3 linked regions of the Rhodoligotrophos appendicifer genome follow. The protein of the gene in region 2 interacts with the protein of the main gene of each other region in a pairwise test. Links are inferred from orthologs where the notes say so. Each region holds a gene or a part of one and is shown on either strand. Other genes may lie near its edges. The genes, in order: FKM97_RS19325, ptsN and trkA.

Region 1 (3,381 bases), on a different replicon or contig from region 2:
GCTGCCGGCAGCAAGGGCTACGATGCCGCCTCGACCGGGGGCAGCAACCTCGGTCCGACGTCGAAGGTGCTCGTCGAGCGCGTGACGGCCGACTCGCAGCGGATCAGCGCCGAGAACGGCGGGGGCCGGGTGCCCGTGGACCTCGTCACCGCGTCCGCCAGCGGCCTCGACCCAGACATTTCGCCAGAAGCTGCAAGCTTCCAGGTGGCGCGCATCGCCGCCGCGAGAGGCATCGACACGGGAGCCATCCGGGCGCTGGTCGCCGAACGGACAGAGGGCCGCACGCTTGGTCTGCTTGGTGAACCGCGTGTCAATGTGCTCATGCTCAACCTCGCTCTCGACGAGCGTTTCCCGGCGCCGCCGGCCGGCGAGTGACGATGGAGAAGGAAAGCCGCCCGGTGCCCGAAGCCCTGCTCGCCGAAGCGGCGAAAGAGGGACGTGGGCGGCTGAAGATCTTCCTTGGGGCGGCCCCGGGCGTCGGCAAGACCTACGCCATGTTGGAAGCCGCCCAGCGCCGCAGGGCCGACGGCGTCGACGTGGTGATCGGCGTCGTCGAGACCCATGGCCGTGCCGAAACCGAGCGCCTCACGGTCGACCTGGAGGTCCTGCCACGGGCGCAGATCCCCTATGGAGGGCGCCTGCTCGCCGAAATGGATCTCGACGGCATCATCGCGCGGCGGCCGAAACTTGCCCTCGTCGATGAACTTGCCCACACAAATGTGCCGGGCAGCCGCCACGCCAAGCGCTGGCAAGACGTCGAGGAACTGCTGGCGGCCGGCATCGACGTCTACTCAACACTGAACATCCAACATCTGGAAAGCCTGAACGACGTCGTCGCGCGGATCGCACGGGTGAAGGTGCGCGAGACGGTCCCGGACAAGGTTCTGGAGCTCGCCGAGGACATCGAGCTGGTCGATCTTCCGCCGGAGGAACTCATCGAGCGGCTGCGCCAGGGCAAGGTCTACATTCATGACCAGATCGCCCGCGCGATCCAGAACTTCTTTTCCAAGGGCAACCTGACGGCGCTGCGCGAACTGGCCATGCGGGTTGCCGCCGACCGCGTCGATGCACAGATGGCCGCCCATATGAGGAGCCACGCCATCCCGGGGCCCTGGCCTGCACAGGACCGCGTCCTCGTCTGCGTCAACGAGGCTCCCGTCTCCAAGGCGCTGGTGAGGGCCGCCAAGCGGATGGCCGAGCGGTCGCGGACGGACTGGATCGCGGCGAGCGTGACGACGGCCCAGTCGGAGCATCTTCCCGACGCGGCCAAGGATGCGATCGCCGAGACATTGCGGCTGGCCGAGACGCTCGGCGCCGAGATCGCGACCATCAATGCCGAGAGCCACGTCGCCGACGAGATCCTCGTATTCGCACGCAGCCGCAACGTCTCCCGGATCGTGATCGGGCGGCCGCGGCCGCGCCTCTTCACGGCCAGTTTCTTCCGCGAGACCGTCGCCGAGGAGATCATCCGCAAGGCGGAGGACTTCGAGGTCACCATCGTCTCCCCTGATCCGACCGAAGCCCGCAAGGCGGTTATCCGGGCGCCGCGCCCGGCCATGGAGCGCGACCCGAAGGCCTATCTCTGGGCAACGCTGACCGTGGTCGTCACCGGCGCGACCGCCATGCTCGTCAACCGCATCTTCCCGGTCGAGAGCCTGTCGCTGTTCTTTCTGGTCGGCGTGCTCGCCGTGGCGAGCCGGTTCGGCCTGTGGCCGTCCATCTATGCCAGCGTGCTTGCCTTTCTCGGCTACAATTTCTTCCTCACCGAGCCCTATTACACGTTCGAGGTCGCCCATCAGAACGTGGTGGTGACGCTTTTCCTGTTCCTCCTGGTCGCGATCGTCACGGGCAATCTGGCGGCCCGTCTGCGCAACCAGGCCCAAGGCCAGAGGGCGATCGCGAAACGGACTGCGAACCTGTTCGACTTCGCCCGCAAGGTGGCAAGCGTGGCCTCACTTGACGACGTGGTCTGGGCGGCCGTCACGCATGTCGCCTCCACCATGCAATGCTCCGCGCTGATCCTGATGCCGGATGCGTCGGGCAAGCTCGCGATCGTCGGTGGCATGCCGCCGGAGGACCAGCTCGACGCGCGGGATCGGGGTGCTGCGGAATGGGCCTGGGACAAGCACGAGCCCGCCGGCTGGTCGTCCCAGACATTGCCCTCGGCCTCATGGCTGTTCCTGCCGATGAACAGTGCCGGCAGGGTGCATGGTCTGCTTGGCGTGCAGTTCGGCACGCGCCATTATATCACGACCGACGAGCGCCGACTGCTGGGTTCGCTCGTCGATCAGGTGGCCGTCGCCATCGAACGGACGAAGTTGGCGGCCGATATGGAGCAGTCGCGCCTGCTGGCGGAAACCGAAAGCCTGCGCGCGGCGCTGCTCTCTTCCGTCAGTCACGATCTGAGAACCCCTCTCGTCTCCATCATCGGTGCGGCCACCTCGCTGATTGAGGCCGACCGTGCGCTGGGTGAAGCAGGGCGAAGGGTGATGGCCGAGACGATCCGCGACGAAGGCGAGCGGCTCAATCGTTACGTCCAGAACCTTCTCGACATGACCAGGCTCGGCTACGGTGCCCTGAAGGTGTCGCGGGAACCGGTCGACCTCAGCGAGGTGGTCGGGCGCGCGCTTCGACGACTGGAGCGGGACCTTGCGGGGCATCGCGTGGTGCGCGACCTTCCAGCATCGCTGCCCGACGTGCCGGGCGACCCGGTGCTTCTGGAACAGGTGGTCACCAACATGCTCGATAATGCCGCGAAGTACGCCCCCCCTGGATCGGAGGTGAAGGTCGCCGTGGCGGAGACAGATGACAATCTCGTGCTGTCCATCTCCGACGAAGGCCCCGGCATCCCGGCAGCCGATCGGGCGCACGTCTTCGACATGTTCTTCCGAGTGCGCGCTGGCGACGGCCAGCCCGGCGGCACGGGGCTGGGGCTGGCCATCGCCAAGGGAATCGTCGATGCTCATGGCGGCGACATCAGAGCTGAGGTCGCGAAGGCCGACGGCCATGGCACCCGCATCGTGATGACGCTTCCGAAGACCGCGCCCCGCCGGCAGACACCCGCATGAACACGGGCCGTATCCTTCTGGTCGAGGATGATCCCGGCATCCGGAAGTTTCTGCGCGTGGCGCTGGAGGCGCAGGGGTTTAGCCTGGAAGAGGCCGCTACGGGGCGTGACGGAGTGGCAAAGGCGGCCACGGTCCAGCCGGATTTGGTGGTTCTCGATCTCGGCCTTCCAGACATGGACGGCAAGCAGGTAATCGCCCGGATCCGCGAATGGTCGCAGGTACCGATCCTGATCCTGTCCGTGCGCCAGTCGGAGGATGAGAAGGTCGCCGCCCTCGACGCGGGCGCCAATGATTACGTCGTGAAGCCCTTCGG
Region 2 (2,915 bases):
ATCAGCAAGCCGACGATGGAGATCCCCCAGACCAATGTACGGATATAGGGCGTCCCGAGGGCGTAGAGAGGCACATAGATCAGTCTGGACCAGAAATAGAGTTGGGCGCCCCACAGGGTTGCGGGGCTATGGCGGCCTGTGACCTCCACCATCAGGACGGCCACGGCGAAGAATACGAAGGTCTCTAGGAAGTTGTTCTGCGCCCTCCGCAGGCGGCCTGAGACGCCCTTCAAGGCGTCCGGGCGAGGGTCATCCCTATCCCCAGCCGCCCACACGAATCCCAGTCGCTGGGCAACAAGGCCGGCTGAAAAGGCTATCTGCGCGATCCCGAGGATGACGGCCCAGGCGAGCATCACAAGTTCTGTGGACATGAAACGTTCTCCGAGTTTTCATCAGCTTGAACGAGGGGAAATGAGACGCCATATTGGATTTCGTTAAGGCGTTGATGCCATGATCGGGTCATCGTCTCTGTGGCCGCAAGGGTGAACATCCACCGGCGCAATTCGTAAGCTGCTTGTCTGAGGGCTTTTCGATGTCTCGCGTTTCTCTTTTCTCGAGCCCCTTGCTCTTGGGGTTCGACGATATCGAAAGATTGCTTGATCGCTTGGGTAAAACCGCGAGCGACGGGTACCCACCTTACAACATCGAGCGGCTCACTGCTGATACGGACGCCTCGCAGCATCTGCGGATTACGCTTGCGGTGGCGGGTTTCGGCCGAGACGAATTGCAGGTGCAGGTGGAAGAGAATCAGCTGGTGGTGCGAGGCAAGCAGAAGGATGATGGCTCAAGGGCCTATCTGCATCGTGGCATCGCTGCACGGCAGTTTCTCAAGACCTTCGTTCTCGCCGATGGCATCGAAGTGATGGGTGCCTCTCTCGAACATGGCATGCTGGCTGTCGATCTGGTGCGGCGGCAGCAGGAGAAGCTGGTCAAGACGATTGATATCCGCGAAGGGCGAGGATGAAACTGAATCTTCCCTCTCAGCGTTGGCAATAAGAGTGTTCTTCGGCAGCACAGTTGTGTGCCGTTAGTGCGTTACAGGAGTATCGCTATGAATAGTCAGGACGTTGCGGCTAAGCCGCTGATGAGTGCAACCGAGTTTGCTTTGCTCGGCGGCGGTAAGGTCGGATACGTCCGCGAGATCGCCAACGAGAAAGCGGCGGAGCTCATCGGGCCCATGAGCCCCCTGCCGGACGATGTCCGTCTCTTTGCGCTCTATGCGGCTGATGGCACGCCCGTCGCCATAGCCGGGAGTCATGAGGCCGCCGTGGCGAATGCTTTCGAGCACGACCTTCAGCCGATGAGCGTCCATTAGTCCCGTCGTTGGGAGTAGCGTTTCTGAGGACTCAAGCTGCGTGCGAGGCAGAGGCCGTCGGCTCAGTCAGAATTGAATAAAGGGCAGCGCTACTGTCCGACCCCCGGAGCTTTGCAACGATTTCTGGGTCTCTCAACAGGCGCGAGATGCGTGCGAGGGCTTTGAGATGGTCGGCGCCTGCGCTTTCCGGCGCCAGTAACACAAAAATGAGGTCAACGGGCTGATCATCGACCGAATCGAACTCGATCGGTTGAGCGACTCTCGCAAAAACGGTGTGAAGTTTGGACAAGCCTGGAAGCTTCCCGTGCGGGATAGCGATGCCCTGGCCCAGTCCGGTCGACCCCAGCCGCTCTCTCTGCAGCAACGTATCGAAGATCTGGCGGACATCCAGTCCGGTCTGCTTCGATGCAATTGCCGCCAGCTCGTGAAGAGCCTGCTTCTTACTGCTCACTTTGAGCGAAGGCACGACTCCATCGGCCGAGAGAATGTCGGACAATTGCATGGTATTGGGTCTCCTAAGGTGCACAGTCTCGGTGACTACGCCCTTGAGCTGATAAAGAGCCAACGATCTCACTCCAAAATGTCGACGTGGTTGTCGCTTGCTGACGCTGTTGATTGCCAAAGCACAGGGCTGCACCGGATATCCGATTCGGATTCCCACACCCATGTCCACAAATGGATTTTCATCCTTCCAGAAGCGCCGCCCGTCGCTTTCTGTTTCTGTCCCGAGAGGCGAAGGCTTCGATCCTTACCGCCTCAAATCCACCCTCAATTAACAATTAGCTTACCATGTTTCGTGCACATGCCAAAACGTGATTGGCACTGAAATCACGGTCGCCCCCACGGCGGCGGCCTCTAGGTAATGAGGTCGCCGCGACAAGTCAATGGCTTCCTTTTGATGCATCCGGGTGGGTTGTCAAAACGGATCTAAAGAAATGCAACTTCGGCGATCTGCCGGATCTCGCTGCACCTATTGAAAAATGTACCAAATATCACTTGGATGGAGCAAAAATATTACGGATCATGCGAAGTCCTGCTTCTCTCTTCGGCGTTGTACTGAAGATAAAATACCTAATGCTTCGCGATATTTGGCGACAGTTCTTCGGGCGATGTCGATGCCGGAGCCGCGAAGGAGTTCGACGATGCGGTCATCGGACAGGACGCTGGCGGCCGTTTCGCTCTCGATCAGCTCTTTCATTCGATGCCGCACGGCTTCGGCGGAGTGTGATTCGCCACCTTCGGCGGACGCAATGGCGGTCGTGAAGAAGTATTTCAGCTCGAAGGTTCCGCGGGGCGTGGCCATGTATTTGTTGGATGTCACGCGGCTGACGGTCGACTCATGCATCTCGATCGCGTCGGCGATCATCCGCAGATTAAGCGGACGCAGAAACTGGACGCCGTGCACGAAGAAAGCATCCTGCTGACGCACGATCTCGCGGGAGACCTTCAAGATCGTTCTCGCCCGCTGCTCGAGGCTCTTCACCAGCCAATTGGCGCTGGCGAGGCATTCCGAGATATATTCTCGATCCTGTTCGCGAGCGCCGCTTCGGCCAATGGAGGAATAATACTGATTGTTCACGAGAACCCGGGGCAGGGTTTC
Region 3 (3,075 bases), on a different replicon or contig from region 2:
GCACCTTGGCGTTCCAGGCGCGTTCGAGATTTCGTTGTTGCACAGGCGTGAGGGAGGCGTTCACCACAACCAGCTCGACTTCAAGCTCTTTCAGCTCAGCGGCGATCTCCTCGACTTTACCACCGCCAATCAAAGTGGCCGGCGTCGCCTTTGTCAGGATCACGGAGATCATGCCCTGGACTTCGAGGTCGATGGCCAGCGCCAACCCATGCGCTTCTTCCAGGCGCTCGTCCTCCTCCCGCAGAATCAGTGACTCGCTACCGAGGACGGCACCTGGACGGCGGCGAAATCCCACATGCACCAGATAGGCACGGGTCGCCGAACTTTCTTCGACCTGAAAGGAGATGGGCGCAATCCGCCTATCTCCAGTTTCTCGCATTTCGCCCTTAATCGTCACTACCGCCGTTTTCCTCGTAAAGTTTGATCGGAGCACTGGGCATGATGGTTGAAATTGCATGCTTGTAAACGAGCTGGGAAAGCCCGTCCCGCCGCAGCAAGACGCAGAAATTATCGAACCAAACGATCACCCCTTGAAGCTTCACCCCGTTGACCAGGAAAATGGTCAAAGGGACATGTTCTTTCCGAACTTTGTTCAGGAAGATATCTTGCAGGTTTTGCTGTTTTTCTGAGGCCATTGTCGTTCCCGCATAATGTTGAAGACGGATGCCGCACACACACACGCGGCTCGTCCTAGTCTCGAGCCTTAGGCCAAAAGCCTGTCGGCATTGGGGCAAAGCCCCATCAAGACGCTAACATACATAGGACGGGTCGACGACGAGCAACAGTGTCTGTGAAGCCACAGGAGTGCTGCATCAGAAATATTCGAGGCTCACGCGGAAAAGATGTTCAACGTCCCTCACCATGCCGGCCAGAGCGAATATAACAATGCGGTCGCGAGGCTTGATTTCGGTCGCGCCGTTTGGAATCGAAACCTTCCCGTTCCGCACGATTGCGCCGATCCGAACACCGTCGGGCAGATCCGCCTCGCGTAGGGGCTTGCCCACCACTGGAGAGGTCTCGAGGGCCTCCACCTCAAGCACCTCGCCCTCCCCGTTTTGGACCGGATGGACGCCACGGATGCGCCCCCTACGAACGTGGCGCAGTATGCTTGAGACGGTCACTGCCCGCGGACTGATATAGGCATCGATGCCGAATGTGTTGAGTACGGGATTGAAATCTGGGCTGGAGACCAGACAGAAGCTTTGCTGGGCGCCTTCATGCTTTGCCAATACCGCCGACAAGATATTGACCTTGTCGTCATTGGTGAGCGCGACAAAAGCGTCAGCCTCTTGGGCTCCAGCTTCACGCAGCAATTCCTGCTCCATAGAACTTCCATGCAGGACCAGTGTTCGCTGCAGGTCTTCTGCGATCAAGCTTGCTCGCTCTCTGTTGATCTCGATGATTTTCACATGAACGCCCCGCCCCTGGCGCTCTTCGAGCTTGGTCGCAACATAGAGGCCAATATTTCCTCCGCCGGCGATGACAACGCGGCGGGCTGGCTTTTCCTCATGCCCGAACAGGCCCAGAACACGTTCAGCTTGGCTGCGGTCGGCAATTACATAAATGTCATCTCCGATAAGCATCTGGTCGGTGCCGTGGGGAACAAAAAGCTTACCGTTCCGAACAATGCTGACCACTGTGGCTTGGAGGTCTGGAAAAAGCTCGGTTAGCTGACGCAAAGGTGTGTCAACCACGGGACAATTGTCACGCAGCCGGATCGCCATCGCGATGACCTGTTCTTCGACGAAGTGAACGGCTTCGAAGGCGCCTGGCAAGTTAAGCCGGCGTAGAACCATCTCGCCCACGGCTGTTTCCGGAGAGATGATCACGTCGATCGGAAGGTTCGAACGGGAGTAGAGCGTCCGCCATTTCGGATCAAGGTACGTTTGTGCTCTCACTCGAGCGATCTTGGTTGGAATATCAAACAGTGAATGCGCGATCTGGCACGCCATCATGTTGACTTCATCGACCATGGTCACGGCAATGATCATGTCCGCATCACGCGCTCCCGCCTGCTCAAGAATGTCAGGATGGGAGCCGTGGCCAACGAAGCCACGCACGTCTAGCGCGTCCGTTACCGCCTGGATCAGTTTAGGGGAGACATCGATAATGGTGACATCGTTGTCCTCCCGGGCCAGCCGCTCGGCGATGCCACGACCCACCTGCCCTGCCCCGCAGATAATGATCTTCATAGATTTCTGCTGGCCTTGTGCGATGACGCCCGGGCAACTGTCCCGTTCAAATTACATACGGTCCAAAGCTAATGGAGCTCCATCGCCTTTTCCCCTACCCCCAAAAGCTTGAGCTTCCGATGAAGAGCTGAGCGCTCCATTCCGACAAAGGCTGCCGTCTTTGAGATGTTGCCGCCAAAGCGAGCGATTTGCGCAGCTAGATACTCGCGTTCAAATATTTCGCGCGCTTCACGAAGCGGCAAGGACATCAGTTGTTCGGCACCATTGCCATTGGCCAACGGCGGCATGAACCCGCCAAGCTCGCTCGGCAGCATCGAGGCAGTGATCTCGGTTCCTGGCTCGCCGCCCGCCAATATCATGAGCCGTTCGACATTGTTCCTTAGCTGCCGGACGTTTCCCGGCCAGTCAAGCGTCTGCAAAATAGCCAGCGCGTCATCAGAAACATCGCGCATCGGTTGCCCTGATATCGATGAATACTGGCGAATGAAGTGTGAAATCAGAGCTGGAATATCATCGCGCCTTTCCCCGAGCGCAGGCAGGCGTATCGGCACCACATTTAGACGATGATAGAGATCCTCGCGGAGCAATCCCTGCTCAATCATGCGGGGCAGATCCCTGCAGGTGGAGGAAACGATACGGACATCGACTTTAACGCGGTTCGAGCCGCCGACGCGCAGAAACGTCTGGTCGACCAGAACCCGCAGTATCTTGCCCTGAGTCTCTATGGGCATATCGGCGACCTCGTCGATGAAGAGCGTGCCGCCATGAGCCTCTTCGAATGCCCCTATACGGGCGAGGGAGCCATCTGTGTTCTCCACCCCGAAAAGCTCTTCCTCCATTCGCTCCGGCGCCATTGTTGCTGCGGACAAGATGACAAAAGGCC

The links.
Region 1: the proteins of ptsN (region 2) and FKM97_RS19325 interact in binary tests that used the Escherichia coli proteins (3 or more experiments, as listed by UniProt). The link is inferred for Rhodoligotrophos appendicifer from one-to-one orthologs.
Region 3: the proteins of ptsN (region 2) and trkA interact in binary tests that used the Escherichia coli proteins (3 or more experiments, as listed by UniProt). The link is inferred for Rhodoligotrophos appendicifer from one-to-one orthologs.

What each region holds. Positions count from the first base shown.
Region 1 is NZ_VHKL01000009.1:48,478-51,858, forward strand. Bases 42-3,268 are described here. They hold FKM97_RS19325 (sensor histidine kinase), read left to right. Parts: upstream 42-377; coding sequence 378-3,068; downstream 3,069-3,268. Other genes in these bases: kdpC (potassium-transporting ATPase subunit KdpC), read left to right, coding at 42-375; FKM97_RS19330 (response regulator), read left to right, coding at 3,065-3,268. Also shown: more of kdpC, read left to right, coding at 1-41; more of FKM97_RS19330, read left to right, coding at 3,269-3,381. UniProt on the Escherichia coli protein: Member of the two-component regulatory system KdpD/KdpE involved in the regulation of the kdp operon. KdpD may function as a membrane-associated protein kinase that phosphorylates KdpE in response to environmental signals.
Region 2 is NZ_VHKL01000001.1:248,958-251,872, reverse strand. What follows is about bases 83-2,843. They hold ptsN (PTS IIA-like nitrogen regulatory protein PtsN), read right to left. Parts: upstream 1,818-2,843; coding sequence 1,347-1,817; downstream 83-1,346. Other genes in these bases: rpoN (RNA polymerase factor sigma-54), read right to left, coding at 2,337-2,843; FKM97_RS01155 (DUF1150 family protein), read left to right, coding at 1,052-1,315; FKM97_RS01160 (Hsp20 family protein), read left to right, coding at 533-964; FKM97_RS01165 (MAPEG family protein), read right to left, coding at 83-371. In the rest of the region: more of FKM97_RS01165, read right to left, coding at 1-82; more of rpoN, read right to left, coding at 2,844-2,915. UniProt on the Escherichia coli protein: Seems to have a role in regulating nitrogen assimilation.
Region 3 is NZ_VHKL01000007.1:298,924-301,998, forward strand. The notes cover bases 3-2,923. They hold trkA (Trk system potassium transporter TrkA), read right to left. Parts: upstream 2,193-2,923; coding sequence 813-2,192; downstream 3-812. Other genes in these bases: hflX (GTPase HflX), read right to left, coding at 3-379; hfq (RNA chaperone Hfq), read right to left, coding at 387-635; ntrX (nitrogen assimilation response regulator NtrX), read right to left, coding at 2,261-2,923. Outside these bases: more of hflX, read right to left, coding at 1-2; more of ntrX, read right to left, coding at 2,924-3,075. UniProt on the Escherichia coli protein: Part of the constitutive potassium transport systems TrkG and TrkH. May regulate the transport activity of TrkG and TrkH systems. Binds to NAD(+) and NADH.